DNA from 2 places in the Rossellomorea sp. RS05 genome. Region 2 is predicted to be linked to the other one. Evidence: a T-box and tRNA genes for the amino acid it is inferred to sense, from the RefSeq annotation. Region 2 holds a T-box; the other holds one or more tRNA genes.

Region 1 (14,448 bases), 190 kb from region 2:
GAGGCGCTTCGCGTCTCCCGGACTGGACGATACGCCGGTAATGATTGACTATCAACCCTTTATCTAGTTTTGAAAGAACAATTCTTTCAATGGAATACCTGTCTGGTGACATTGGCGAAGAGGTCACACCCGTTCCCATGCCGAACACGGAAGTTAAGCTCTTCAGCGCCGATGGTAGTTGGGGGATCTCCCCCTGTGAGAGTAGGACGTCGCCAGGCGGTACATACGGAGGATTAGCTCAGCTGGGAGAGCATCTGCCTTACAAGCAGAGGGTCGGCGGTTCGATCCCGTCATCCTCCACCATAGTTTTTTCACGAAGCGTTAGCGAAGTGAAAATAACTTACCGTAAAGAAGCTTTAACCTTTGCAATGTAGCTAAGGCAAAGCAAAAAGAATACACCATACACCTTGCCGGTGTAGCTCAACTGGTAGAGCAACTGACTTGTAATCAGTAGGTTGGGGGTTCAAGTCCTCTTGCCGGCACCACTTTTTTTATGTTTAATTGTATTTTTTATAGGGCATAACCCTATTAGGTAATCAGCACGAGCCATTAGCTCAGTTGGTAGAGCATCTGACTTTTAATCAGAGGGTCGAAGGTTCGAATCCTTCATGGCTCACCATTTATATCATGCGGGTGTGGCGGAATTGGCAGACGCACCAGACTTAGGATCTGGCGCCGCAAGGCGTGGGGGTTCAAGTCCCTTCACCCGCACCATATGCGGAAGTAGTTCAGTGGTAGAACACCACCTTGCCAAGGTGGGGGTCGCGGGTTCGAATCCCGTCTTCCGCTCCATAATTGCCCTAGCCGGGGTGGCGGAACTGGCAGACGCACAGGACTTAAAATCCTGCGGTAGGTGACTACCGTACCGGTTCGATTCCGGTCCTCGGCACCAGTGAATTTCATATATGCGCCCGTAGCTCAATTGGATAGAGCGTTTGACTACGGATCAAAAGGTTAGGGGTTCGACTCCTCTCGGGCGCGCCATGATCGGGAAGTAGCTCAGCTTGGTAGAGCACTTGGTTTGGGACCAAGGGGTCGCAGGTTCGAATCCTGTCTTCCCGACCACTTTCTTTGGGGCCTTAGCTCAGCTGGGAGAGCGCCTGCTTTGCACGCAGGAGGTCAGCGGTTCGATCCCGCTAGGCTCCACCATTTATAATGTTAGAGAACCAGGAAATACTCGTTTTACGAGGCGGTGTAGCTCAGCTGGCTAGAGCGTACGGTTCATACCCGTGAGGTCGGGGGTTCGATCCCCTCCGCCGCTACCACTAGGGACCTTTAGCTCAGTTGGTTAGAGCAGACGGCTCATAACCGTCCGGTCGTAGGTTCGAGTCCTACAAGGTCCACCATAGTTCTCACCATACGGAGGAATACCCAAGTCCGGCTGAAGGGATCGGTCTTGAAAACCGACAGGGGTGTCAAAGCCCGCGGGGGTTCGAATCCCCCTTCCTCCTCCATATTTTTCATCTTTTATCGTCGCGGGGTGGAGCAGTTCGGTAGCTCGTCGGGCTCATAACCCGAAGGTCGCAGGTTCAAATCCTGTCCCCGCAATACCATGTTGATCCGTTAGGATCGGGATGTAGTGACTGCAATACATATGTAATGATCTTTCTTTTCGCTAACGCGAATACTATTGATAGCTATTTTGCTATCGCAGCATATTGATCTTTATTTTCGCTAACGCGAAAAAAAGTTGGTCCGGTAGTTCAGTTGGTTAGAATGCCTGCCTGTCACGCAGGAGGTCGCGGGTTCGAGTCCCGTCCGGACCGCCATTTATATTTTATTAAGATGCGGCTCAGTAGCTCAGTTGGTAGAGCAATGGACTGAAAATCCATGTGTCGGCAGTTCGATTCTGTCCTGAGCCACCATATGTTCATGGCGATTGTGGCGAAGTGGTTAACGCACCGGATTGTGGTTCCGGCATTCGTGGGTTCGATTCCCATCAGTCGCCCCATTTTTTTTGCGGGTGTAGTTTAATGGTAAAACCTCAGCCTTCCAAGCTGATGTCGTGGGTTCGATTCCCATCACCCGCTCCATTTTTATTTGTGGGCCTATAGCTCAGCTGGTTAGAGCGCACGCCTGATAAGCGTGAGGTCGGTGGTTCGAGTCCACTTAGGCCCACCATTTTCATTATTCCGCAGTAGCTCAGTGGTAGAGCTATCGGCTGTTAACCGATCGGTCGCAAGTTCGAGTCTTGCCTGCGGAGCCAATATGGGGAAGTACTCAAGTGGCTGAAGAGGCGCCCCTGCTAAGGGTGTAGGTCGGGCAACCGGCGCGAGGGTTCAAATCCCTCCTTCTCCGCCATAAAAAGCGGCCCATTGGTCAAGCGGTTAAGACACCGCCCTTTCACGGCGGTAACACGGGTTCGAATCCCGTATGGGTCATAATACGAAAAAGATGTGTCGAGGAAATCTTCGACACATCTTTTTTTTGCATGGATTGGCATTGATTTTTATATCTACCTGGTTTCAACTTGTAATGCGTTTGAAATTTTTAAAATATTTCGACAAATAACGACAAACAAAAGGATAGAAATGGGATGAAAACCTTGTCATTCGAGGGTTTCATCCTTTTTTTGGTGTTTTTCGTGGTGAGCTAACAAATATTGTCGCAAATGGGAGATGATGAAATGAAGGAATTCTTATATGATGAAAGAAATAAGTAAGGAGATTGATGATGGTAGGTGAGGATATGGACACGTTGTCCCTAACAGATTATGACGTTTTTTTGTTTCATGAAGGGAATATGCAGCATGCCTATCGTTTTATGGGGTGCCATGTGAAAGCAGGCATTTCAACTGATTTTTGCGTTTGGGCTCCCGAGGCAAGATCGATTTCAGTGGTTGGTTCTTTCAACAACTGGAACGGAAGGGGATTTGAGCTTAAGAGGATCAATCAGGAAGGTGTATGGATGATCCGGGTTGATGAAGACTTGACCGGCTCAACGTATAAATATGAGATTGTGACTGCTTCAGGAGAACGTAGGATGAAAGCTGATCCATATGGGTTCTCCTCTGAAGTCAGACCGCGAACTGCAAGTGTGGTGTACGACCTTGAAGGGTTTAAGTGGAGCGATCGCGATTGGATGAAGGTGAAAGAGAAACATAATCGATTTGATCAACCAATGTTCATATATGAAGTCCATTTGGGAACATGGAAAAAGAAGAGGGATGGCAGTTTTCTTACCTATTCAGAGCTCGCGGATGAACTGATTCCGCACGTGAAGGAACACGGCTTCACCCATATTGAAATCCTGCCGGTGACCGAGCATCCATTCGATCGTTCGTGGGGCTATCAGGGGACAGGCTATTATGCTCCCACAAGCAGATATGGTTCACCCCATGAGTTCATGGCGTTTGTGAATGAATGCCATGCTCATCAAATAGGCGTCATCATGGATTGGGTACCCGGTCATTTTTGCAAGGATGCCCATGGACTGTATCAATTCGATGGATCCTTTGCCTATGAATATGCCCGGGATAGTGACCGTGAGAATCATACATGGGGGACGGTCAACTTCGACCTCGCAAAAGGAGAAGTAAGGAGCTTTCTCCTATCCAATGCCCGTTTCTGGATGGAGAAGTACCACATCGACGGGTTCAGGGTCGACGCCGTGGCGAACATCATTTATTGGGCGAATCAGGGGGAGTCGGCTGCGAATGAGGGGGCACTGGAATTCCTTAAACGGTTGAACACATCCGTGTTTCAGTTTGACCCTTCCTTTCTGATGATGGCGGAGGATTCCACCGATTGGCCCCAGGTCACCTCTCCGGTTCACTACGGGGGGCTTGGCTTCAGCTATAAGTGGAACATGGGCTGGATGAATGATGTGCTCACCTACATGGAAGCGACACCGGAAGAAAGAAGAGGGCTTCATTCCCTCATCACGTTCTCCATCCTCTATGCGTTTTCGGAAAACTATATCCTGCCTTTCTCACATGATGAGGTGGTCCATGGGAAGAGGTCATTGCTGGATAAGATGCCGGGGGATCATTGGCAAAAGTTTGCCCAGTATCGGTTGCTCCTTGCGTTCATGACAGGTCATCCGGGTAAAAAGCTTCTGTTCATGGGAAGTGAACTGGCTCCGTTTGCCGAATGGAAGGACCTGGAACAGTTGGACTGGCATTTGATGAGTTACGATTTTCATCACAAATTCAACTCATATTTCAAAGAAGTGCTGCATCTATATAGAGGTGCAACACCGCTTCACCAGTGGGACCATCGGAGTGACGGTTTTGAATGGATCGATGTCAATAATGCCGATCAGCAGATCTTCTCCTTCATCAGGCATTCAGAGGGAGAGCATCTGGTCATCATCTGTAATTTCAGCAAGGATGCCTACCACCACTATAAGGTGGGCGTACCCCTTGTGAAAGCATATCAAGAGATCTTGAACAGCGATGAAGAACGCTTTGGAGGCTCACATCAAATCAATCCCCACCCCCTTCTTGTCACGAAAGGGGCCTATCACGGGAAAGAGGGATCAATTGAAATGACGATACCGCCTTATGGAGCTGTTTATTTAAAACCAATCATATGAGGGGAGATGCTAGCATGGGTAACGGCAAATGTGTGGCAATGTTGTTGGCAGGAGGCAAAGGGAGCAGGTTGAATTCATTGACGAAGAGCCTGGCGAAACCGGCGGTGCCCTTTGGAGGCAAATACCGTATCATCGACTTCACATTGAGTAATTGTACGAATTCCGGCATTGATACAGTGGGGGTTTTGACTCAATATCAACCGTTGGTATTGAATTCGTATATCGGGATCGGCAGTGCGTGGGATCTCGACCGACGGAACGGGGGGGTCACGGTGCTTCCTCCTTATGCAGAATCCTCCGAGATGCGGTGGTATACAGGGACGGCCAGTGCGATCTTCCAGAACGTGAACTACATCGAGCAGTATGATCCGGAATATGTGCTGATTCTTTCAGGAGATCACATTTACAAAATGGATTACAGCAAGATGCTCGATTATCATATCGAAAAGAAAGCGGACGTCACGATTTCGGTGATTGAGGTCGGATGGGATGAGGCGAGCAGGTTCGGTTTGATGAATACCGATGAAGCCATGAGGGTGACCGAGTTCGAGGAAAAACCGCCGTTCCCTAAGAGTAATCTGGCTTCCATGGGCATCTATATCTTCAACTGGTCACTTCTGAAAGAATACCTGGAGATGGATGACCGCAATCCACGCTCCACACATGATTTCGGAAAGGACGTCATTCCCCTTCTCCTTGATGAAAAGAAAAAGCTGATGGCTTATCCGTTCGAAGGCTACTGGAAGGATGTCGGCACGGTCCGGAGCCTATGGGAGGCCAATATGGATCTCATCGATGAAAAAAATGAACTGAATCTTTTCGACCTGGACTGGAGGGTCTATTCGGTCAATCCCAATGAACCGCCTCAATATATCTCGGAAGATGCCCATGTGGAAGGATCGTTGATCAATGAAGGATGCACGATCGAAGGGACCGTTGAAAAATCCGTGTTGTTTCAGGGAGCTTCTGTGAAGCGTGGAGCCCATGTCACCCGTTCCGTCGTCATGCCGGGGGCAGAAATCGGCGAGAATGCGTATATCGAGCAGGCGATCGTGCCTCCTGATGTGGTGGTGCCGAGTGGCATCGTCATCATGCCTGAGGAAGAGTCGGATGAAATCATACTGGTAACGGAATCGGTTCTATCGGCATTACTCGAACAGGAAGAAGTTTGATCATCTACTTAGAGGAGGAGTTCATATGAAAAACACCCTGTTAGGCGTCATTGATGCGACCAGTTATTACGATTCACTCGAAGACTTGCTATTGCACCGTTCGCTTGCGGCCCTTCCGATCGCCGGCCGCTATCGCCTGGTCGATTTCGTCCTTTCAAATATGGTGAATTCAGATATCGGATCCGTCGCCATCTTCCCTAAATACCAGTACCGTTCCCTCATGGATCATCTCGGATCGGGGAAAAACTGGGACCTGAACAGAAAGAGGGACGGTTTGTTCTTCTTTCCGGTTCCGGGACTTGAAAGGAACGATGAAACGATCGGATCGTTCAATCATTTTGCCCATCACATCGATTATTTCACCCGCAGCACACAGGAATATGCCCTCATCACCAACTGCTATACGGTGTGCAATATATCCTATCGTCCGGTCCTTGACCGCCACGTCCAGATCGGATGTGATATCACGGAAATCCGGCATGGGGGATCGTCCCTTCATATGTATCTGATCAAAAAAGCCCTTCTTGTCGATCTGATCAAAACCCGCCATCAGACAGGGTATACGTGCATGAATGACGTGGTGGAAGATATGGAGAGCGGTCTGAAGGTATGCGGATATGAACATCAAGGCTTTGTGGAGAGGATCGACTCCATCGACAAGTATTTTGAAACAAGCATGAATCTCCTTGAGCTTGATCAGTGGAGGGAGCTGTTCAAGAAAGACCTGCCCATCTACACAAAGGTAAAGGATGAGCCGCCGACACGCTATACGAGCGAAGCGGGCGTCAAGCACAGCATCATCGCCAATGGCTGTTTCATAAAAGGTCATGTGGATCATTCCATGATCTTCAGGGCGGTGAAGGTGGGAGAAGGAACCACGATCAAGAACTCCATCATCATGCAGAAAAGCCAAATCGGCCGTGATTGTGTATTGGAAAATGTCATCCTTGATAAAGATGTAAAGATCGAAGATGGAGTTAGACTCATCGGGGACCCGGAACAACCCATCGTCGTCCGTAAAGGCATGGTCCAGGGAGCGCTGATGAACTCGTGAAGGTATTATTTGCAGTTTCTGAGTGTGTACCATTCATCAAATCGGGTGGGCTCGCGGATGTTGCCGGTGCCCTTCCGAAAGAACTTCGTAAACTTGGAACCGATGTGAGGGTGATCCTCCCTAAGTATGGGGGGATCTCCGCTCATTTTAAGGACCAGATGAGGAAGATCAAGGAGTTCACCGTAGCCGTGGGATGGAGGCAGCAGTACTGCGGGATAGAGGAATACAGGGAAAATGGGGTCACCTACTACTTCGTCGACAACGAATACTACTTTGCCCGGGACCGATTATATGGATTCGTTGACGAAGGGGAGCGGTACGCCTACTTTACCCGGGCCGTACTGGAAGCCATCGGTGAACTGGAGTTCTATCCGGACGTCATCCATTGCCATGACTGGCATACCGCGATGATTCCATTCTTGCTGAGGACCGAGTATCAGGACCGCGGAGGATATGCCTTCATCCGCACGGTTTTCACCATCCATAATCTGCAGTTCCAAGGGATCTACCCTTTCAGTGTGATGACAGATCTGCTGGGCATTCCCCAGCGTTACGCCCATCCTGATTACCTGGAATTCCATGGGTGCATGAATTTCATGAAGGGAGCCCTCATTTCTGCCGATATCATCACGACAGTCAGTCCTACATATAAAGACGAAATCCTACAGCCTTACTACGGGGAACGTCTCGATGGAGTCCTGAAACTCAGGGAGCGGGAGCTGGTCGGGATCGTCAATGGGATCGACGACGGGGAATACGATCCCGGTCAGGGGGATCATCCATTCTTCAGTGGCAATCTTCACGGCAAAAAAACCAATAAAGAGCAGCTGCAGGAGCGGTTGGACCTTGAAAAACGGGATGTCCCTGTCATCTCCATCATTTCACGTTTGACTGCCCAGAAGGGACTCGATCTCATCAGGGCCGTGCTTCACGAAATGCTCAAGGAGGATGTCCAGTTCATCGTCCTTGGTTCGGGTGACTGGGAGTATGAGCAGTTCTTCAGGGAAGCAGCTGCTGCGAACCCGGATAAGGTCAGGGTTCAGATCGGATTCGATGAAGCATTGGCCAAACAGATTTACCGTGGGTCCGATGTATTCCTCATGCCTTCAAGGTTCGAGCCGTGCGGCCTTGGGCAAATGATCGCCATGAGATATGGTGCGCTTCCCCTCGTCAGGGAGACGGGGGGATTGAATGATACGGTGCATTCGTATGATGAAGAATCGGGAAGCGGAAACGGCTTTTCGTTTGCGAATTTCAACGCCCACGATATGTTGTATACGTATCGCCGCGCCATCCGTCTCTACGGACAGGAAGACGTGTGGGCAAGGATTGTGAAGAATGCGATGGAAACCGATAACAGCTGGGCTCAATCAGCATTCAAATACAATCAATTGTATTCAGATCTCACCTCGAGGAGTGAAAGTCATGTTTTCTAGCCAGGAGGAATTTAAGGAAGCTTATCTGAAGAAGTTGGAGATGACATCAGGTAAGGCGTTCCCCGACACCACTCTTCAAGATCGTTATGACACGCTCGGACAGCTGATCCGTGAGTACATCAGTATGAACTGGATCCAGACAAACGAGCAGTACCGCTATCAGAAGCAAAAACAGGTGTATTATCTGTCCATTGAATTTCTGCTCGGTCGCCTGTTGAGGCAGAATCTGATGAATCTCGGGATCTATGAGCTTGTGGAAGAGGGGCTTGGAGATTTGGGGATCGATTTGAAGGACATGGAGGATGTAGAGCAGGATGCCGCCCTCGGGAACGGGGGACTTGGACGACTGGCCGCATGTTTCCTTGATTCCATGGCCTCCATGGACCTTCCGGGTCACGGGTACGGCATCCGCTACAAGCATGGACTGTTTGAACAAAAAATTGTGAACGGTTATCAGATGGAGCTCCCCGAACAGTGGCTTCGTCATGGATATGTGTGGGAAGTAAGGAAGCCGGATCTTATGATGCAGATTCCGTTCTGGGGCCGGATTGAATCATCCGAGAAGGACGGGGTACCCTCATTCAGGCATGTAGATGCTGAAATCGTTGCTGCCGTGCCGTATGATCTACCCGTCGTTGGCTACGGAACGACAACGGTTAACACGCTGCGCTTATGGAATGCAGAGCCTTATGCCTATAAAGCCGGAAGGGACATGATGAAGTATAAGCGTGATACGGAGGCCATCACTGAATTCCTTTATCCTGATGATACACAGGATGAGGGAAAGGTCCTCAGGTTGAAGCAGCAGTATTTTCTTGTGTCTGCAAGCATCCGTACGATACTCGAGTCCTATCTCTCCAGGCACGGGAACTTGGCAAATCTGCACGAGCATGTGGCCATCCACATCAATGATACACACCCGGTACTCGCCATTCCTGAAATGATGAGGGTATTGATCGATGAGTACGGCATGGACTGGGATTCAGCTTGGGGCGTGACGACGAAGACGTTCGCCTATACGAACCATACGACCCTTTCTGAAGCACTGGAACGCTGGCCAGTGAGGATTTTTCAGCCTCTATTGCCGAGGATCTACATGATTGTCGATGAAATCAATGAGCGGTTTTGCCGTGATCTGTGGGACGCCTATCCGGGAGAGTGGGGCCGGATTGAAGGGATGGCCATCATCGCCCATGGGGAAGTGAAAATGGCCCACCTCGCCATAGCAGGAAGCCATAGTGTGAACGGGGTCGCAAAGATCCACACCGATATCTTGAAAGAACGGGAGATGAGTCTGTTCTATCAGTATTTTCCCGGGAAGTTCAACAGTAAGACAAACGGGATCACCCATCGCCGCTGGCTGCTAAATAGCAACCCTCCCTTGGCGTCGCTCATTCAATCGGCGATAGGAGACACCTGGATCAAGGATCCTTCCAGGCTTACCGAGCTTGAGTCCTATACTGCAGACTCTACATTCCTGGAGGACCTTCATAAGGCGAAGCAGTTGAATAAAAAGCGACTCGCTGATCGCATCCTTCAGACCAATGGGATCATGGTGGACCCGGATTCGATTTTTGATATTCAAATAAAAAGACTTCATGCGTATAAGAGGCAGCTTCTAAATATCCTCCACATCCTTCATCTTTTCAATAGATGTCAGGAAAACCCCGATGCGGATATTCCGTCGCGAACGTTCATATTCGGCGCCAAGGCTTCACCGGGGTATTATTATGCCAAGAAGATCATCAAGTTGATCCATTCGGTCGCTGATCTCGTTAATGATCACCCATCCGTCAAGGGAAGGATCAAAGTGGTATTCCTTGAGAATTACCGTGTATCCCTTGCAGAAGAAATCATCCCGGCAGCGGATGTCTCCCAGCAGATCTCCACGGCGAGCAAAGAGGCGTCAGGCACAGGGAATATGAAATTCATGATGAACGGGGCCTTGACCCTCGGCACATTGGATGGAGCCAATATCGAAATACAGGAACAGGTGGGGGATGAAAATATTTTCATCTTCGGTCTCAGGGCAGAAGAGGTAATGAAGCAGCAACAGGATGGCAGTTATTATTCCATGGAGTATTATCACCACGATGAGCGCATCAAGAAAATGCTCGACCAGCTGGTCGACGGCAGTCTTCCTGATGCGGGGGATCATTTTGAAACCATCTATGATTCGCTTCTCGCGGAGAATGATGAATTCTTTGTCCTGCGGGACTTCGATTCCTATGCCAAAGCTCATGAAAAGGTAGCTTCTGCTTACCGTGACCAGCAGTCGTGGCTTCGGATGAGCCTGATCAATATCGCCCGATCTGGATACTTTTCGAGTGACCGGACCATTGCTGAATATGCACGTGAGATCTGGAGGATCGGTGGGGTAGGCGTACGATAATCCTGCTGAATAACAATCGCCCGGATGCCAATGGCATTCCGGGCGTTTTGTTGTGAGCCTTAAGATTTCTTTTTATCTGATACGTAGCTGTCGCGTTCTTTATACGGGATGTCCCCGATGGTCGACTCCATGTCGTTCTCATCGAGCATATCCTCGTACTCTTCATGTGCCTTGGATGGATAGGCCCGCGTGTTCTTCCCATCCATATCCGTCCCGACGAAGGATTCCATATCTTCCGTGAACCCTTCCGTCTCGTCATCGTCTTCATAAAGATCGGAATAATCATCATGATCGCCTTGAAAGTCCGATGGTGTTTCCGATGTACCGAATCGGCCGACCTCCTGGAAGCTATCTTCTGTATCCCGCACCAGCTGTCCGGTTTCGTGGCGGAATTCCCCATTTACAGGTGGCTGAAGGATATCCTCTTCTGCAGGCCGGTCATCGACGATCGACTGGGCACTTGCATGGTCCTTGCAGTAAAGGGTCGTCGGTATGGCCTCAAGGCGTTCGAAAGGGATTTCTTTGCCGCACTCTTTGCAGGTGCCGTAGGATCCTTCATCCATTGCTTTCAAGGCATCGTCGATTTTGTTCAGTTCTGATTTTGAATGCTCGTCCAGTGCGAAATCTTTTTCACGCTCGTATAATTCCGAACCCATATCTGCAGGGTGGTTATCATAGAGGGAAAGCTCCCCCCCATTTTCGTTATCTCCAGTGTTGGCGGGATTTTCTTCCCTGTCATCCAACTGTCCCTGGATATGATTCTTCTGGTCCATCAATTCTTCTTTCAGCTTTTGCTTTTCCTGGGTTGAAAGCATATATGTCACGTCCTTCATAGAGTTCGATTTGTTCTTCATCGTACTCATACTTTAACCGAAACAGGGTCTGTTAAAACATGAATCCTTGTGAAGTGTGCGGGGAATGGGCCTTTTCTCCACCCAACATCAGGTTTTATAACGCTTTTGGTTTCTCAAAAGGGGAAAAAGGGTTTATTATATAATAGGGATAAATAATGATTCATATCCATGACTTCGTTGACACACCCTATACTCAGGTGTATCTTGTAATGGATTTGAAAACTGTAAGTGATTGTCTGGAGGAATTCAATTGGTTACAATCCAGAAGACCAATATAGATCAAGCATACGATGCAGCCTTACTGAAGGCTCAACAAATCAATCATCCCGTGCTGCTGAGCATGGTGGAAGAAACAGGGGCCTTGGATCCACTTTCTTTCTATCATGCCGGTGGCAGGGTTTTTAAAGGAGAACGCTTTTTATGGAAGGATCGCGATCAAACGATCTCCCTCATAGGGGCAGGCTCTTCATATGATCTTTCTTCATCATTGAAAGAGGGGGAGCGCTTTTTTGCCATCGAGAAAGAGTGGAAGCGCTTCATATCTGATGCGGTGGTGGTATCGAGGGAAGAGTGGCCTGGAACGGGTCCCCTTGCATTCGGAGGTTTCCGTTTCGATTCTGCCAATCCTGCTTCTGAAGAATGGACGGGATTCAATGAAGGGTCCCTCCGCATCCCGAGATATATGCTTACGAAGGCAGGAGAAGCCAATTATCTGACGGTTAATGTCGTTTGCCTACCGGATGGAAGCGGCCCTTCCCTGCAGCATTGCCTTAAAGAAAAAGATCGGTTGTTGATGATGGCGTCGGAGCCGGCGAGCCATGAGGACCCTGGTGAGATGTCAGCAGAGGATATCCGCCCGCTTGAATGGAAGCAGTCCGTCCGCAATGTGGTCGACCGCTTGAAAACGGGGGAAATGGAGAAAGTCGTCCTTGCACGGAAAACCAAGGTATCCTTCAGCGATGAAGTTACGTCCGACTTCGTCCTTGATAACCTTTGGAAACAGCAGCCTGACAGTTTCATCTTCAGTTTTGAGCAGGAAGGAAGCTGTTTTATCGGAGCGACTCCCGAGCGTCTTGTGAAAAAGGACGGGGAAGAGATCCTTTCCACCTGTCTGGCAGGTTCGATTGCAAGGGGGAGCGACCTTGAAGAAGACGAGCGTCTTGGAAGGGAACTCCTGGAGGACGATAAAAACCGGTATGAGCACCAGCTCGTGGTCGATACGATCCGTCAGGCACTGTCCTCCGACTGTGAACGGCTATCCATACCAGAAGAGCCTCAGCTCATGAAGCTGAAGGATATCCAACATCTGTACACCCCGGTCAAGGGAACGGCACCATCCGGCCTGTCGATCCTGACGCTAGTGGAAAAGCTGCATCCGACTCCGGCCCTTGGAGGTGTCCCGCGTAAGGAAGCCATGCAGGTGATCCGGGAAGAAGAGCAGATGGACAGAGGCCTCTATGCAGGGCCGGTCGGATGGATGGATGCATATGGAAACGGAGAGTATGCCGTCGCTCTTCGCTCAGGACTCTTGAAGGGGGATCACGCCTTCATTTATGCAGGCTGCGGGATCGTTGCCCATTCGGACCCCGACAGTGAGTTCAAGGAGACGCAAATGAAATTCCGTCCGATGCAGCGGGCATTAGGGGGAAATCTGATATGAACGAACATCAGCAGCGCTTGACCGATTATCTTGTAGCATTCATAGATGAATTATCCAGGAACGGAGTAGACGAAGCCGTCATCAGCCCCGGCTCCCGGTCTACTCCTTTGGCGTTATTGCTCACCCATCATCCGCGCATCAAGACGTATGTGAACGTGGACGAGCGATCTGCCGCATTCTTTGCCCTCGGCATCGCCAAGGCAAAACGGAAGCCGGTCATCCTTGTCTGTACGTCCGGGACCGCAGCAGCGAACTATTATCCTGCCGTCATTGAAGCACGGTATGCCAAAGTACCGCTCCTTGTCTTGACGGCCGACCGCCCCCATGAGCTGAGGGAGGTCGGTGCGCCACAGGCCATCGACCAACTTGACCTCTACGGAAGGCATGTCAAATGGGCAGTCGATATGGCCCTTCCTGAGTCGGGTCAGGAAGTCTTGCGGTATGCCCGCTCAGCGGCAGTGCGGGGCCTCGGTATGTCGATCGGGGAACCTCACGGACCGGTGCACTTCAACTTCCCGCTCAGGGAACCACTCATTCCCGACCTGCGGGAGGATCTCTTTGAAGAAGGTACGGCAAAACGCGTCTATCAGGGTGAACGCACGCTCGCTCCTGATCAAGGGGAAGAACTGGAGAAGGTCTTGAACGAACGAAACCGGGGCATCATCATTTGTGGTCCGGGTATGAGTCCGGACGGCATTCAAGCTGTCGCAGACTTCGGAAGGGCAAAGGGATTTCCGATCCTCGCCGATCCGCTGTCGAACATGAGGAGCGGAAAGCATGGGACAGATGGTATCATCGATACTTATGACACGTTCCTGAAAGCCGGTACCGTCGGGGAAGACATGAAACCGGACCTGATCATCCGTTTCGGTGCCATGGCCGTGTCTAAACCCCTCATGCTGTTCTTGAAAGGGCTGGAGGATGTCCCTCAACTCGTCATTACCCGTGGAGAAGAGTGGCAGGATCCTACGGGAAGAGGAACCCACTATGTTTATGCCCATGAACGTCATTTCTGTGATCGTTTTGCAAGAGAAGCTAAACAACGGGATTGGATTGAGAAGTGGATCAGACTGAATGAAAAGACGAAGGACCTCATGCAAGAGGTGACTGGAGAGTGGGATGAAGGCAAGGCTGTGAAGTGCCTCCTTGAAACCATTCCGGAGCAATCATCCGTTTTTGTGAGCAACAGCATGCCGATCCGGGATGTGGATACCTTCTTCTTTTCGAATGATCGCTCCATCGCTATCCACGCCAACAGGGGTGCCAATGGCATCGACGGTGTCGTTTCGACGGCACTTGGCATGAGCACGCAGTCACCTTCCACCTATCTGCTCATCGGAGATC
Region 2 (14,448 bases):
TACAAGTAGAGGCATCCCGCTTCTCACCTGAATGACGCGTTTTGCAGTTACCAGGTAACTTTCATGATAATTAAGCGATGTGCTTTATAATCAGATGCGGGTGTTTCGACACTCGCATCTTTTTTGTTTCTGAAATGAAGGTCGGGTGCTGCAAACCGATACCGCGTATTCTTTTAAATTACCTTGGAGGTGGCTAGTTATTAGCAAAGACATGATCTTAAACGAAACGATTCGTGCCCGTGAAGTGCGTCTGATCGATCAGAATGGTGAACAGCTTGGAATCAAAACCAAGAACGAAGCCCTTGAAATCGCAGAACGCGTCAATCTTGATCTTGTTCTCGTTGCTCCAACTGCAAAACCACCCGTTGCCCGTATCATGGACTACGGAAAGTTTAAGTTCGAACAACAGAAGAAAGAAAAAGAAGCCCGTAAAAATCAAAAGATCATCAATCTGAAAGAGGTTCGCCTGAGCCCGACGATCGATGACCATGATTTCAATACGAAACTTCGCAATGCTCGTAAGTTCCTTGAAAAAGGAGACAAAGTTAAAGCGTCTATCCGATTTAAAGGCCGTGCGATCACGCACAAAGAGATCGGCCAACGTGTACTCGATCGTTTCTCCGATGAGTGCAAAGACGTTGCAACCGTTGAATCAAAGCCTAAAATGGATGGTCGCAGCATGTTCTTGGTGCTCGCACCAGTCAACGAAAAATAATCGACCCGAGGAGGAAAAGCACATGCCAAAAATGAAAACTCACCGCGGCTCAGCTAAGCGTTTCAAGAAAACAGGTTCTGGTAAACTTAAACGTTCTCACGCTTACACAAGCCATTTATTCGCTAATAAATCTACTAAAGCAAAACGTAAGCTACGTAAAGCTGCTGTTGTCTCTAAAGGAGATTTCAAACGCATTCGTCATATGCTTGACAACCTTAAATAAAAAGCAAGTAAGAAATAGGAGGGAATTATTATGCCACGCGTAAAAGGCGGAACAGTAACTCGCAGACGTCGTAAAAAAGTTCTTAAATTAGCCAAAGGTTATTTCGGTTCAAAACATACTCTTTATAAAGTAGCAAACCAACAAGTCATGAAATCATACATGTATGCTTATCGTGACCGTCGCCAGAAAAAACGTGACTTCCGTAAGCTTTGGATCACTCGTATCAATGCAGCTGCACGTATGAACGGTCTTTCTTACAGCCGTTTGATGCACGGACTTAAGCTTGCTGGTATCGAAGTGAACCGTAAAATGCTTGCTGAGCTAGCGGTTTCTGATATCAATGCGTTCAACCAATTGGCTGACGCAGCAAAAGCACAATTGAACAAGTAATCTTGTTGAGGGATCGGCCCACGGTGGCCGGTCCTTTTTGCATAGAGAGAAAGGGAGATTGCATGGAAACATGGGTCATCGCATTGAATCTGTATCTCATCGTGATCAATATCGCCGGTTTCGTCCTGATGGGTCGCGACAAAGAAAAGGCAAGGCGGGGGGAGTACCGGATCAGCGAACGGACGCTGTGGCAGGTGGCGATCCTAGGGGGGAGCGTCGGCAGTTACTTCGGCATGCGCATCCATCGCCATAAGACGAAGCATGTTGCGTTCAGGCTAGGCTTCCCATTGCTGGTCATCCTGCATGGGGGACTTTATATCTGGTTTGTCTTGTGAGTTCTGACAGGAGGGGGCGTCTCATAGGATAGAATAGCACGTGAACATCATCAGAGGCATAGTAGGGGGTTTTGCATCATGGATGATCGTTTAGTCGCTGCATTTGCCGTCATGGAAGCGAGTGGTTTTATCGCCCCTTTCCTGTTCATTCTGTTCCACATCTTAAGGCAGTTCCTCTTCATCCCTGTCGCACTGGTCTGCATGGCGGGAGGTCTATTGTTCGGAAGTGTGTTCGGGACGATTTATTCCCTGATCGGTTTGACGCTCTTATCCGTTCTTTTCTTCTTTGTCATCAAAGGGGTTCCGACGTTCGCCGAAAGGCTCCTGAAGCTGAAGGAAAAGTGGTTCGGCCGGAATGCCGTATTGACGACCGGTCAGATCGCGGTGTTGAAGCTGATCCCGTTCGTCCACTATCAGCTCCTCAATCTGTGTCTCCTTGAGCGTCATAGGGAATTCAAACCGTTCCTCAGGGCGGCTTTCCTCTCGAATATTCCCCTGGCATTCTTTTATACGGTATTCGGTCAATACATCACCACGTTCTCCCCGCCGATCATCGTCATGATCATCCTGTCCCTGGCTGTCCTGTTTTATCTTCTCAGGGAAAAGGTGCGGGTCATTTCATGGAATGAATTCTTTCCGAGCAAATAAGAAAGGGGGCCGTCCTGGTGGACGCCCCCTTTGCTGTGCTACCGTTCTTTTTTCTTCAGGAGTTCATGTATGGGACTCTTCCAGTCGATCTTGGCGGCAGGATACCGCTCCTTGATTTCATTCTGGACGTAGTGGAAGTCTTCCGTGTTCAGCCCTTTCAGGGTCGCGATGTTCTCCGCCCATACGAAGATCGAGACCACATCGAAGGAATGGTCGGTAGACCCCATATACTTTTCCCCTTCGAACAGGACCCCTTTGTAGGTGACATGAAAGTTCTTGTGCACATTTTCCTGATCATCCAGGAAATAAAACCTGCGCTGTTCCTTTGCCAGTTCAAGCTTTCTTTTCGGATTGAGGATATATTTCACACAGCGGTACAGAAGATAGATAATGAGGAATAAAAGGACCAGTCGGATCAGTAAAAACATGAAGATTACCTCCGTAGGCATATGGATTCTTCATGTACATACGGATGGATAAAAAAAAGGTTTCGTTTTATTTAAAATTCCTCTGAAAATTTGTCATACTAGATAGTGTAGAAAGGAAAGGTGAGCATAATGGATTGGAATCAACTATTGAATATGCAGAATGAACTGGATCGGCACATTGAAAGCGAGCACGGACTTCAAGACGCCGACCTGGTCGATAAAAAAATCCTGGCCCTCCTCGTCGAACTCGGGGAATTGGCGAATGAAACGAGGTGCTTCAAGTTTTGGAGCAAGAAGGCCCCTTCCGAGCAAGAGGTCATCTTGGAAGAGTATGTAGACGGAATCCACTTCATCCTCTCCCTTGGAATCGACATCGGCATCCGTTCCATCGATGAGCCCGAGGTACTGGAAGAGGGGGATCCGACAGAGGAATTCCTCAAGGTGTACAGTGAAGTGAACCGATTCTCGGAGGAGCGCTCCATTGAGAACCTTCTCGCACTCTTCCAACAGTTTCTTCAGCTTGGACGGGTTCTCGGGTTCAAGTCGGAAGACATCTTTAAATCCTACCTGAAGAAGAATGAAGTGAATTATCAGCGTCAGCAAGAAGGGTATTAATGAATATTTTGATGAATCTGAAGCTTTCAAGTATAATAAAGGTGACTATTATTTAGGGGGGCGAAACAATGACGAAACTTGACGAAACGTTGACGATGCTCAAGGATTTGACCGATGCCAAGGGAGTACCGGGAAATGAACGCGAAGTGCGGAACGTGATGAAAACATACATAGAGCCATTTGCCGATGAAATCACTACGGATAACCTGGGAAGCCTGATTGCGAAGAAGACCGGTTTGGAGAACGGTCCGAAGATCATGGTGGCCGGTCATCTGGACGAAGTAGGCTTCATGGTGACCCAGATCGACGGCAGGGGCTTCCTGCGTTTTCAAACCGTCGGAGGCTGGTGGTCCCAGGTAATGCTTGCCCAGCGGGTGACCATCGTGACCGATAGCGGGGAAATCACGGGTGTGATCGGTTCAAAGCCACCTCATATCCTTCCTCCTGAAGCGCGTAAGAAGCCGGTTGACATCAAGGATATGTTCATCGATATCGGTGCTTCCAGCCGCGAAGAAGCAGCGGAATGGGGAGTCAAACCGGGAGATATGGTGGTTCCATACTTCGAGTTCACGGTGATGAACAATGAAAAGATGCTCCTTGCAAAAGCATGGGATAACCGCATCGGCTGTGCGATTGCCATCGATGTACTGAAAAACCTTAAGGATGCCGATCATCCGAATATCGTGTACGGTGTCGGAACGGTCCAAGAGGAAGTCGGACTCCGCGGTGCCCGCACATCTGCTGCGAAAATCCAGCCGGACATCGCCTTTGGTGTGGATGTCGGGATCGCCGGTGATACACCGGGAATCTCCGATAAGGAAGCATCAAGTAAAATGGGAGATGGCCCACAGATCATCCTATATGATGCGTCCATGGTTTCCCATAAAGGCCTGCGTGATGCCGTCACCAGAACGGCAGACGAACTGGGCATCCCGTATCAATACGATAGCATCGCCGGGGGAGGGACCGATTCAGGTTCGATCCATCTGACGGCGAACGGGGTACCGGCCCTGTCCATCACCATCGCCACCCGCTACATCCACAGTCATGCTGCCATGCTTCATCGTGATGACTACGAAAATGCGGTGAAACTCATCACGGAGGTCATCAAGAAGCTCGACCGTGAAACCGTCGATAAAATTACGTATGATTGATCAAAAAGAGGCGCCAGCGGGCGCCTCTTTTTGCATGCTAATGATCAGTGATTGAAATCGACCTTGTGGGAGTCGGTCAGATCTGCCCCGATCGTCTTGGTGATGATCCGGAAGGCATTATCATTATCTTCAGTCGTCTCTGAAGCGACACAGTCGGTCGGGATGGAAAGCTCATATTCTCTCATATATGCATCATTCGCCGTATACAGGACGCAGATATCCCCCGCGATCCCCGTCAGGATCAAGTGCTGGATATCCAGCTGGTGAAGGAGGATTTCAAGCTGTGTCCCGAAGAAACAGGAATGCTTCGGCTTGATGATGAAGTAATCATCTGTGTCGGGGTGAAGCCGCTCGATGACTTCTCTACCCTTCCCTTTTTTGCAGTGCTCGATGATATCGTTCATATTGTCCTGCCATAGACCATAATTATCGTTGACATAGATGATGGGGATACCCGCATCTTTCGCCTTTTTCTTCAGATCCCGGATCGGATCGACGACGTCAAGGGTATGGTCAAGCAGGTTTTCCCCTCCGTCGAAGTCGAACGTATTGATCATATCGATCACGAGGAGTGCTCTGTTATCTTTACCCATTTGGTTCCTTCCCCTTTCGAAGCTTTTAGCCTTTCTTTACCACTCACGATTTCACTCAAACGTCCACGGGATGGGGCTTTTGGAGTGAAATGAAAAACGCGCCTTCTGCATGAAGGCGCGCCATTCGTTTTAATGAGGCTGTTGAAGGGAATTCTCAAGCTTTTCAAGGACCATCTTCTGTTCGTTCGGATCAGCGTTCTGCCAGAAAACCTCGAGGAGTACACCCAGTCCCGGGAGCGTCTTCTCTTCGCCTCCCTGAATGGCGTCTACGATGGTATCTCTCAGTTCATCCTGTGAATTGCCCTGCACATTGTGTATGATCGCTTTGCGTAAGTTCAAGCTCATTATGCCCAGCTCCTTTATGGTTGATGAGGAATTCATTGTTATCGTCTCTCAAATCCCGTATATTATGTATGGAAGTTGAGGTATAATGGATATTTGAATAGAACGTTGAAGGAGCGGATACGATTGAAGTATATTCAATCCTCAAAAAACCCCATCGTGAAACAATGGAAGAAGCTGTTGACCAAAAAAGAACGGGATCTCACCCGTACCTATATCATCGAAGGATTCCATCTTGTAGAGGAAGCGTTGAAGCAGGATGGTGTCGTGCAGGAACTGATCGTCGTGGAAGGAGTGGAGGTGCCTAGGACCTTTGAGGCCGAATCCATCACCACCGTATCAGCTGAGGTCGGAAGCCTTCTCGCCGATACGGAGACCACCCAAGGGATCTTTGCCATCTGTCGGCAGCAGGAACGGGAGGAAGATATAGTCGAAGCGAGTACCTTCCTTCTCCTGGACGGGCTCCAGGATCCCGGTAATATTGGGACCATCATCCGGACGGCTGATGCGGCAGGGATCGACATGGTCGTCCTCGGGAAGGGGACGGTGGATCCTTATAACCAAAAAGTCCTTCGCTCTGCCCAGGGCAGTCATTTCCACCTGCCGATCGTGCGGATGGATCTTGAAGAGCTGATCCCGGAGCTGCAGGAGCGTGGGATCCCGGTTTATGGCACGGCCCTTGAGAACGGGGTGGAATACACAGGCGTCGAGCCTGCTGCATCCTACGCCCTTATCATGGGGAACGAAGGAAACGGAATGTCCTCCCATACACTGAAGATGACGGATCAAAATCTCTACATCCCGATTTACGGGCAGAGTGAATCATTGAATGTGGCCATTGCTGCAGGCATCCTCATGTATCATTTTAATCAGAAGACACCGAAAAGGGTTTGAATTCTCCCCGATAATTCACTATAATAGTTCTCATATACGAAAAACGTTGAAAGAGGAAAGTAGCATCTGGAATTCCTCCAGGGAGAGAGTGCCTCGACTGAAAGCACTCTTATGAAGGACAGCTGTGAAATTTCACCTCTCGAGTTGGCATCGGGACCATTGCCCAGGCAATGTAATGATGTACCGGCATATGCCGTTATCCGAATGAAGTGAGTGGGCGAACGCTGCCTGCTTATAAGGGTGGTACCGCGATCAAACCTCGTCCCTTTCCGGGATGGGGTTTTTTTATTTGGTCAAAAAAGGACCGGTCCACTGAGACCGCAAGATAAAAAGGAGGATGTTCCATGGAGGAAACATTACGATCCCTTCAACAGGAAGCAATCGAAAAAGTAAATGAAGCACAGGATTTAAAAGCGCTGAATGATGTGCGCGTTGCCTATCTCGGCAAAAAAGGCCCCGTGACAGAAGCGCTGAAAGGCATGGGGAAACTCTCTGCAGAAGAGCGTCCGAAAATGGGTGCCCTCGCCAATGAGGTCCGCGGAGCCATCACCGAGACCATCGAAGCGAAGCAGGCCATCCTTGAGAAGGAAGCAGTGGAGAAGAAGCTCCAATCGGAAACAATCGACGTGACCCTCCCAGGACGCCCTGTGAAAAGCGGGAATCACCATCCCCTTACCATGATCGTCGAGGAAATCGAAGATCTGTTCATCGGTATGGGCTATACGATTGCCGAAGGTCCCGAAGTGGAGAAGGACTACTACAACTTCGAAGCGCTTAACCTGCCGAAAGGACACCCGGCCCGGGATATGCAGGATTCATTCTATATCTCGGAAGAAACGCTCCTCCGCACCCATACGTCCCCTGTACAGGCAAGGACGATGGAGATGGCAGATGGAAAAGGACCGATCAAGATCATCTGCCCTGGGAAAGTGTATCGCCGCGACACCGATGATGCGACCCATTCCCATCAGTTCACACAGATCGAAGGGCTTGTCGTCGATGAACACATCCGCATGAGTGACCTTAAAGGAACGTTGAATGTATTTGCCAAGAAGATGTTCGGGGAAGACCGGGAAATCCGACTCCGTCCAAGCTTCTTCCCATTCACGGAGCCTTCCGTCGAAATGGATATCAGCTGTAAGATCTGCGGCGGTGAAGGATGTCGCGTATGTAAAGGGACCGGCTGGATCGAGATCCTCGGTGCCGGAATGGTCCATCCGAACGTACTGGAAATGGCCGGATTCGATTCAAGCAAGTACTCAGGGTTCGCCTTCGGGATGGGACCTGAACGGATTGCCATGCTGAAGTACGGAATCGATGATATCCGTCACTATTACACGAACGATACGCGTTTCCTCAAACAGTTCAGCGAGAAGGAATAAACGGGGGCGTATGACGCACCGGACAAATCGATAGGAGGTACAAGAATGTACGTTTCATATAAATGGCTGGAAAACTACGTGGACCTGTCAGGTGTCACACCAGAAGAACTTGCCGAAAAGATCACCCGCAGCGGGATCGAGGTAGAAGGAGTGGAGCGGATCGGGGACGGCATCAAGGGTGTCGTCGTCGGCCATGTCCTTACATGCGAACAGCATCCCGATGCGGATAAACTGAATATCTGCACCGTGGATGTCGGAGAAGAAGAACCCGTTCAGATCATTTGCGGGGCACCGAATGTCGCCAAAGGACAGAAAGTGGCCGTAGCCAAGGTAGGGGCAGTCCTTCCCGGCAATTTCAAGATCAAGAAAGCGAAGCTCCGCGGAGAGGTTTCCCAAGGGATGATCTGTTCCCTTCAAGAGCTCGGCGTCGAAAGCAAGCTTGTGCCGAAAGAGCATGCTGACGGGATCTATGTATTCCCTGAAAACGAAGAAGTCGGAGCCGATGCAGTGGAGCGCTTGAGCTTGGATGATTCCATCCTTGAACTCGGACTCACCCCGAACCGCTCGGATTGCTTGAGCATGCTGGGTGTTGCCTACGAAGTGGCGGCGATCCTCGACCGGGATGTGTTGCTTCCGGAACCATCCGTGAGCGAATCCGGCGAGAAAGCGTCAGACTACGTGTCTGTCCGCGTGGAAGCGAAAGATGACAATCCACTGTACGGAGCAATGATCATCAAGAACGTGAAGATCGGCCCATCACCAGCATGGATGCAGCACGCCCTCATGGCAGCGGGCATCCGACCGCATAATAATGTCGTCGACATCACGAACTACGTACTCCTTGAGTACGGTCAGCCACTTCATGCCTTCGACTATGACCGATTCGGATCAAAAGAAGTCGTCGTCCGCCGTGCGCATAATGGCGAGAAGATCGTGACACTCGATGATACGGAGCGCACACTGTCTGATGATCAACTTGTCATCACGAATGGCAAGGCACCAGTCGCCCTCGCCGGCGTCATGGGCGGAGCAGACTCTGAAGTCCAGCAGGACACCACCACCGTCCTATTGGAAGCAGCGTATTTCACAGGCGCCATTGTGAGGGGGGCTTCCAAGCATCACGGGCTCCGCAGTGAAGCGAGCACACGTTATGAAAAAGGCGTCGATCCCGAGCGCGTCCTGAAAGCGGGAGAACGTGCCGCCGAGCTCATGGCTGAGTATGCCGGAGGAGAAGTCCTCGAAGGCACGGTCCTCTTTGATGAAATGACCGTCCAACCGGCCCGCGTATCCATCACCCTTGAGAAGATCAACGCTTCACTCGGAACAGCCATCACCGCTGAGGAAGTGGAAAGCATCTTCCGACGTCTCGGATTCCCTGTTAAAGTAAGCGGTGATACCTTCCACGTGACGGCTCCGACAAGAAGAGGCGACATCACGATTCAGGAAGATCTATTGGAAGAAGTGGCACGCCTCTACGGCTATGACCACATCCCGATGACCCTTCCTCAAGGGGCATCCACAGCAGGAGGTTTAAGCCCATATCAGGCGAAACGTCGCGCTGTCCGCCGCTACCTGGAAGGAGCAGGTCTCCTTCAGGCGATCACTTACTCCCTGACGAACGACAAGAAAGCGACTCAATACGCACTTGATGTGAAAGAGCCGGTCCGCCTCCTCATGCCGATGAGTGAAGAACGGAGCAACCTGCGCCTGAGCATCGTCCCGCAGCTTCTTGAAGTCATTTCGTACAATAAGGCCCGTCAAAACGACAGCCTCGCGTTCTATGAAGTCGGAGCCGTGTTCCTGAACGAAGGGGAAGAACTTCCACGGGAAGAGGAGCACATTGCAGGGGCCCTTGCCGGTCTGTGGCATTCGCATCTTTGGCAGGGTGAGAAGAAGCCTGTTGACTTCTACGTGGCAAAAGGGATCCTCGAAGGAATGTTCGAGAACCTTGGCGTATCTGATGCCATCAGCTACCGTCAAGCCGTCATCGATGGATTACACCCAGGACGGACAGCGGAAATCCTCTTGAACGATGAAGTCATCGGTTTCGTCGGTGCCACCCATCCGGAAGTGGAAAAAGACCTTGATCTCGACGCAACCTACGTATTCGAACTGAAGGCCGCACCGGTATTCGGATATGATAAAGCACCTCTCGGCTACTCACCGATCCCGCGTCACCCATCGATCACAAGGGATATCGCCCTCGTCGTCACACAGGATGTGAAAGCGGGAGACGTTCAAGCCATCATCAAAGAAGCAGGAGGAAAACTTCTCAAAGAAGTCTCCGTCTTCGACCTTTACGAAGGAGAGCATATGGAACCAGGCAAGAAATCCCTGGCCTTCTCCCTCAAATACTTCGACCCGGCCAAAACCCTGACCGATGAAGAAGTCGTGAAAGTCCATAACAAAGTCCTTGACGCCGTAAAAGCGAAAGCCGGAGCGGAACTTAGGGGATAAATTAAGAAAGATGCCGGGAGTGGTTCCGGCATCTTTTTTTGGCTTTTCCACTAGACTTATCTCTCATCATGATCATGCATGATCCCTTTGCGGAGCGATTCACTATTAATCCTCTCGTTTTTCTTACAGGAACAGTCGAGAGACCCCTCAGGATGATGAAAGAAATCCTCCTGCCCTTTGTCCTCCATCAAATCCCTTCATCTGCAAAACATCTTAATAGAATCATGGGAAGGCTGCCTCATGTCAGTATGCAGGAAGTGGATAAAGACATAATTGGCGATAATGATATCTATCTACCCAAACTGACAACCAAGAAAGAAATGAAGCACTTTACCTCTCCTGTGCTCATCATAGCAGGGCAAAAAAGATTTTTTTCCTGAAGATCGAGTAAGTAAAAGAGCTCAAGAGATCATTACGAATGTAAGTCATATTATATGGGCCACTTTCCTTCCGAAGAGCATCTTGTGAAAATACATCATGATACAGAAGCATTTTAAATTGCGTATAACGAACTATTTCTATCCGAAAATCGCAGAGTCCCCCGGAGCGGAAGGCAGACGACTCCAACGGAAAAAACGGGCAGGGTGAGACTCAGGGGATAAGCCGAAGCAGCTCACTGCAAGCCCCGTGGAAAGCGGCCGACCGCAGAGGAACGAACGACCTAGTCTCCAGCTTCTATCCAATGTAAGAACAAGATGGCGATTCCAAGTTTCGAATCCGCCCCTCTCCATTCTTTGTACAAAGTCCAGTGAAGCGGAAGGTAGACGACTCCAACGGGAAAAGCGGGCAGGGTGAGACCCTGCAGGCCTGCCGAAGCGGCTCACCGCACGCCCCATGGAAAGCGGCTACCTGGAGCGGAGAGGAACGGACCCTATTCAAAACAAAAAAAGATGCCATCCCAAAAGGATGACACCTCCCTCTACTTCTTCGAAATCTTGATTGCCTTATCACTATTGGCAAAATGCCACTTCGTCATATTCTTCAGGGAGTCAACGCCCCTGCGCTTGATGATCTTGGCCGCAGCGATATCAACGGCGCTTCCGGCACCCTTAGGGATCGTCACGCCGGCCTTTTCACTCAGCTTGTCCATCTCCTTCAGGAACGCATAGCGGGCTATGATCGATGCCGCCGCAACGGACAGATGCATGCCTTCACCCTTCGTACTGAAGTAAACCCGGTCCCGCTGGATCTTTTTCTGTGAAGCAATATGTTTGTAGTACGTATTTTTTTCCACAAACTGATCGATCAGGATCCCTTCCGGCTGTTCGGGGGAGATTTTGTCCATCAGATTCAGGATCGCTTTATTGTGAAGCAGGGCTTTGATCTTCCCTTGGGTCATCCCGCTTTCCTGGAGCTCATTGTATTTCGGGTTATGAAGGATGAGGAGACTGTAAGGAATCGTCTGGATCAGGTCCTTGGCGATGCGCTTGATCGTCTCGTCCGTCAAGTTTTTGGAGTCCTGGACACCAAGTTCCTTCACGAGTTCGAGATGCTCCCGTTTTACATAGGCGCTGACAACCGTGATCGGTCCGAAGAAATCCCCGGTCCCGACTTCATCCGATCCGATCACCGACCACGAAGCAAAGTCTTCGGGAAGGGTGGTGGTCTTTTTGTCGATCTTCTTTACTTTAGGAGCAACCTTCGTTCCCCAGCGGGATGCTTCCTCTTCGCCCCGGGCCCCCTGGAAGAGGACTTTTCCCGATTTATAGGCCGTGACGGTGCATCCTGCAGGCTTGGCAGAGAATACTGCACCGGGTGGCACCTTGCCTGTGAGGACGGAAGAATAGTGTTCTTTCATTTTATGTATCTGATCAGATGTCGTTTGAATGACGGTATTGGCCAAAACGGATCTCTCCTTCTTTACAAGTATGGTACGATGGATATGAGTTCATATGACAATGTTCTACCATTCTCAACAGGTACATGGTATGATAGTGTGTAGAATTTTTAAGTGAACGGGGGTCTTTCGGATTGTCTGAAGCAGAAAAAAATCGCATTACCGTGGATATATATGGTCAGCACTATACGATCGTCGGGACAGAGGCGCCTGATACGATCCGCTTCGTCTGCTCCAAAGTGGATGACAAAATGAGAGAAATCAACTCTGCGAACCCGTATCTCGACACGGGAAGACTTGCTGTCCTGACAGCCGTGAACGCCGTGAACGATTATATCAAACTTCAAGAGAAGTACGAAGACCTCGAACGGCAAATCAAACAATTAAAGGATTGAAGTAACTATGTTGGATATCATACTGCTCGTACTCCTGCTTTTTGGATTCCTCATCGGTTTGAAACGGGGATTCATCCTGCAGGTGATACATATATTCGGTTTCATCGCTTCATTCATTGTAGCATATTTGTATTATGATCAGCTTGCTCCCAAGCTGACTTTGTGGATTCCTTATCCGAATCTTGACGACCAGATGGCATTGAAGATGATCTTCCAGGCGGGGAATATGGAAGACGCCTACTACCGGGTGATCGCATTCACCATCATTTTCATTGCAGTGAGGATCATCCTTCAGATTATCGGCTCCATGCTTGATTTTGTCGCCCACCTTCCAATCTTGAAGCAGGTGAACAAACTGGGCGGGGGAGTGCTGGGATTTGCGGAAACGTATTTGATCCTGCTCATCCTGCTGTTCATCGGGGCCCTCCTGCCAATGGATTCCGTGCAGTCGGCCATTCAAGGATCCTTCCTTGGACAGGGCATGGTCAAAAACACCCCGATCTTCTCCGATATGATTCAATCATGGTGGATGGGGAAATCAGCTTGATAACAGGACTGGGTCCAGGAACCGAAGCATTCGATGCTGTTCCGGATTCAGTCTTTTTCTTTTGATGCGGAGTTTGCTACTATAGAGAGTGGAGAAACCATTTTCATGATGGAGAAGGTGATTGACGTGAATAAAAAAGATATCATTAAACTATTAGAAGAGATTGCCATCTATATGGAGTTGAAAGGCGAGAACTCATTCAAAATCTCGGCTTATCGCAAAGCAGCTGCAGCTCTTGAAAATGATGATCGCAGTTTAAGTGAAATAGATGATTTTACAAAAATCAGTGGAATAGGAAAAGGGACGGCAGGGGTCATCCAAGAATACGTGGAAGAGGGCTATTCATCGGTATTGGAAGAGTTGGAGGAACAGGTTCCTGCCGGACTCGTTCCCCTTCTTCAACTTCCCGGACTAGGTGGGAAGAAGATTGCGAAGCTGTACAGCGAGCTTGGCGTGGAAGGAATTGAAGACCTGGAAGAAGCATGCCGTAACGAGAAAGTCCAGGCCCTGGCCGGTTTCGGGAAGAAGACGGAAGAGAAGATCATCGCCGCCATCGAGCAGGTTGGCAAGCGGCCGGACCGCCTTCCCATCGGTTTCATGGAAGGAGTGGCAGTCGAGATCGAAGCCTTCCTAGGCAATATGGACAGCATCAGGACCTACTCCCGTGCCGGCAGCCTGCGGAGGGGACGCGAAACCATCAAGGATCTTGATTTCATCCTCTCCACTGATGAGCCGTCACAGGTGAAGGAAGCCCTTCTGAAGTTCCCCGGTATCGTGGAGACCATTGCAGCGGGAGACACAAAAGTATCATTGACGCTCCGGTACAGCTGGGATGTGAGCGTCGATTTCAGGATTGTCGAACCGCAGGAATTCGCCACAGCCCTCCATCATTTCACGGGTTCGAAAGATCACAACGTCCGGATGCGACAGCTTGCGAAAGAGCGTGGAGAGAAGATCAGCGAATACGGGGTGGAGAACGCTGAAACGGGTGAAGTGACGACGTTTGAAACGGAAGAAGAGTTCTACGATCACTTCGGTCTCCCTTTCATCCCGCCTGAACTCAGGGAAGACGGCCGCGAGGTGGAAGGGTTCACGAAAGACTACCCATTGATTTCCCTTGAAGCCATCAAAGGAGACCTTCATATGCATACCACCTGGTCCGACGGCGCTTACTCCATTGAAGAGATGGTGGAAGCCTGCCGGGCAAAAGGGTATGCCTATATGGCCATCACGGACCATTCCCAATACCTGAGGGTAGCCAATGGCCTGAGCAAAGAACGATTGCTGAAACAGATTCAAGAAATTAAAGAAATCAATAAGCGCTATGATGATATCGAGGTGCTTGCGGGTATCGAGATGGACATCCTGCCTGACGGGACGCTCGATTATGACGACGACGTCCTCAGTCAGCTTGACGTGGTCATCGCATCGATCCATTCGAGCTTCTCGCAGTCACAAGACAAAATCATGGACCGATTGAAAACGGCACTGGA

Evidence for each region. The T-box of region 2 lies ahead of pheS (phenylalanine--tRNA ligase subunit alpha). A T-box ahead of a tRNA ligase gene usually reads a tRNA of that ligase, here a tRNA-Phe.
Region 1: it encodes a tRNA-Phe, which carries the amino acid that the T-box ahead of pheS (phenylalanine--tRNA ligase subunit alpha) is inferred to sense. The anticodon was not compared.

The regions. Positions count from the first base shown of each region.
Region 1 covers NZ_JBDKWY010000003.1:357,992-372,439, reverse strand. The annotation lists rRNA gene rrf (5S ribosomal RNA) at 102-218, shown strand; tRNA gene ABJ225_RS11770 (tRNA-Val) at 228-303, shown strand; tRNA gene ABJ225_RS11765 (tRNA-Thr) at 410-485, shown strand; tRNA gene ABJ225_RS11760 (tRNA-Lys) at 544-619, shown strand; tRNA gene ABJ225_RS11755 (tRNA-Leu) at 630-714, shown strand; tRNA gene ABJ225_RS11750 (tRNA-Gly) at 718-792, shown strand; tRNA gene ABJ225_RS11745 (tRNA-Leu) at 804-892, shown strand; tRNA gene ABJ225_RS11740 (tRNA-Arg) at 908-984, shown strand; tRNA gene ABJ225_RS11735 (tRNA-Pro) at 989-1,065, shown strand; tRNA gene ABJ225_RS11730 (tRNA-Ala) at 1,074-1,149, shown strand; tRNA gene ABJ225_RS11725 (tRNA-Met) at 1,189-1,265, shown strand; tRNA gene ABJ225_RS11720 (tRNA-Ile) at 1,270-1,346, shown strand; tRNA gene ABJ225_RS11715 (tRNA-Ser) at 1,362-1,454, shown strand; tRNA gene ABJ225_RS11710 (tRNA-Met) at 1,475-1,548, shown strand; tRNA gene ABJ225_RS11705 (tRNA-Asp) at 1,693-1,769, shown strand; tRNA gene ABJ225_RS11700 (tRNA-Phe) at 1,790-1,865, shown strand; tRNA gene ABJ225_RS11695 (tRNA-His) at 1,876-1,951, shown strand; tRNA gene ABJ225_RS11690 (tRNA-Gly) at 1,960-2,033, shown strand; tRNA gene ABJ225_RS11685 (tRNA-Ile) at 2,045-2,121, shown strand; tRNA gene ABJ225_RS11680 (tRNA-Asn) at 2,132-2,206, shown strand; tRNA gene ABJ225_RS11675 (tRNA-Ser) at 2,211-2,301, shown strand; tRNA gene ABJ225_RS11670 (tRNA-Glu) at 2,310-2,381, shown strand; gene glgB (1,4-alpha-glucan branching enzyme) at 2,674-4,536, shown strand; gene ABJ225_RS11660 (glucose-1-phosphate adenylyltransferase) at 4,551-5,708, shown strand; gene ABJ225_RS11655 (GlgC family sugar phosphate nucleotidyltransferase) at 5,734-6,762, shown strand; gene glgA (glycogen synthase GlgA) at 6,759-8,198, shown strand; gene ABJ225_RS11645 (glycogen/starch/alpha-glucan phosphorylase) at 8,188-10,590, shown strand; gene ABJ225_RS11640 (TraR/DksA C4-type zinc finger protein) at 10,650-11,423, opposite strand; gene ABJ225_RS11635 (isochorismate synthase) at 11,695-13,104, shown strand; gene menD (2-succinyl-5-enolpyruvyl-6-hydroxy-3-cyclohexene-1-carboxylic-acid synthase) at 13,101-14,448, shown strand, end outside.
Region 2 covers NZ_JBDKWY010000003.1:166,997-181,444, reverse strand. The annotation lists ribosomal protein L20 leader region at 1-130, shown strand, start outside; gene infC (translation initiation factor IF-3) at 212-715, shown strand; gene rpmI (50S ribosomal protein L35) at 738-938, shown strand; gene rplT (50S ribosomal protein L20) at 969-1,328, shown strand; gene ABJ225_RS10770 (DUF1294 domain-containing protein) at 1,391-1,663, shown strand; gene ABJ225_RS10765 (TVP38/TMEM64 family protein) at 1,742-2,311, shown strand; gene ABJ225_RS10760 (sigma-w pathway protein ysdB) at 2,350-2,739, opposite strand; gene ABJ225_RS10755 (dUTP diphosphatase) at 2,869-3,354, shown strand; gene ABJ225_RS10750 (M42 family metallopeptidase) at 3,423-4,508, shown strand; gene ABJ225_RS10745 (cysteine hydrolase family protein) at 4,553-5,101, opposite strand; gene sspI (small acid-soluble spore protein SspI) at 5,231-5,446, opposite strand; gene ABJ225_RS10735 (TrmH family RNA methyltransferase) at 5,570-6,337, shown strand; T-box leader at 6,375-6,607, shown strand; gene pheS (phenylalanine--tRNA ligase subunit alpha) at 6,682-7,719, shown strand; gene pheT (phenylalanine--tRNA ligase subunit beta) at 7,765-10,176, shown strand; gene ABJ225_RS10720 (hypothetical protein) at 10,329-10,556, shown strand; gene rnhC (ribonuclease HIII) at 11,096-12,019, opposite strand; gene zapA (cell division protein ZapA) at 12,148-12,408, shown strand; gene ABJ225_RS10705 (CvpA family protein) at 12,416-12,955, shown strand; gene polX (DNA polymerase/3'-5' exonuclease PolX) at 13,061-14,448, shown strand, end outside.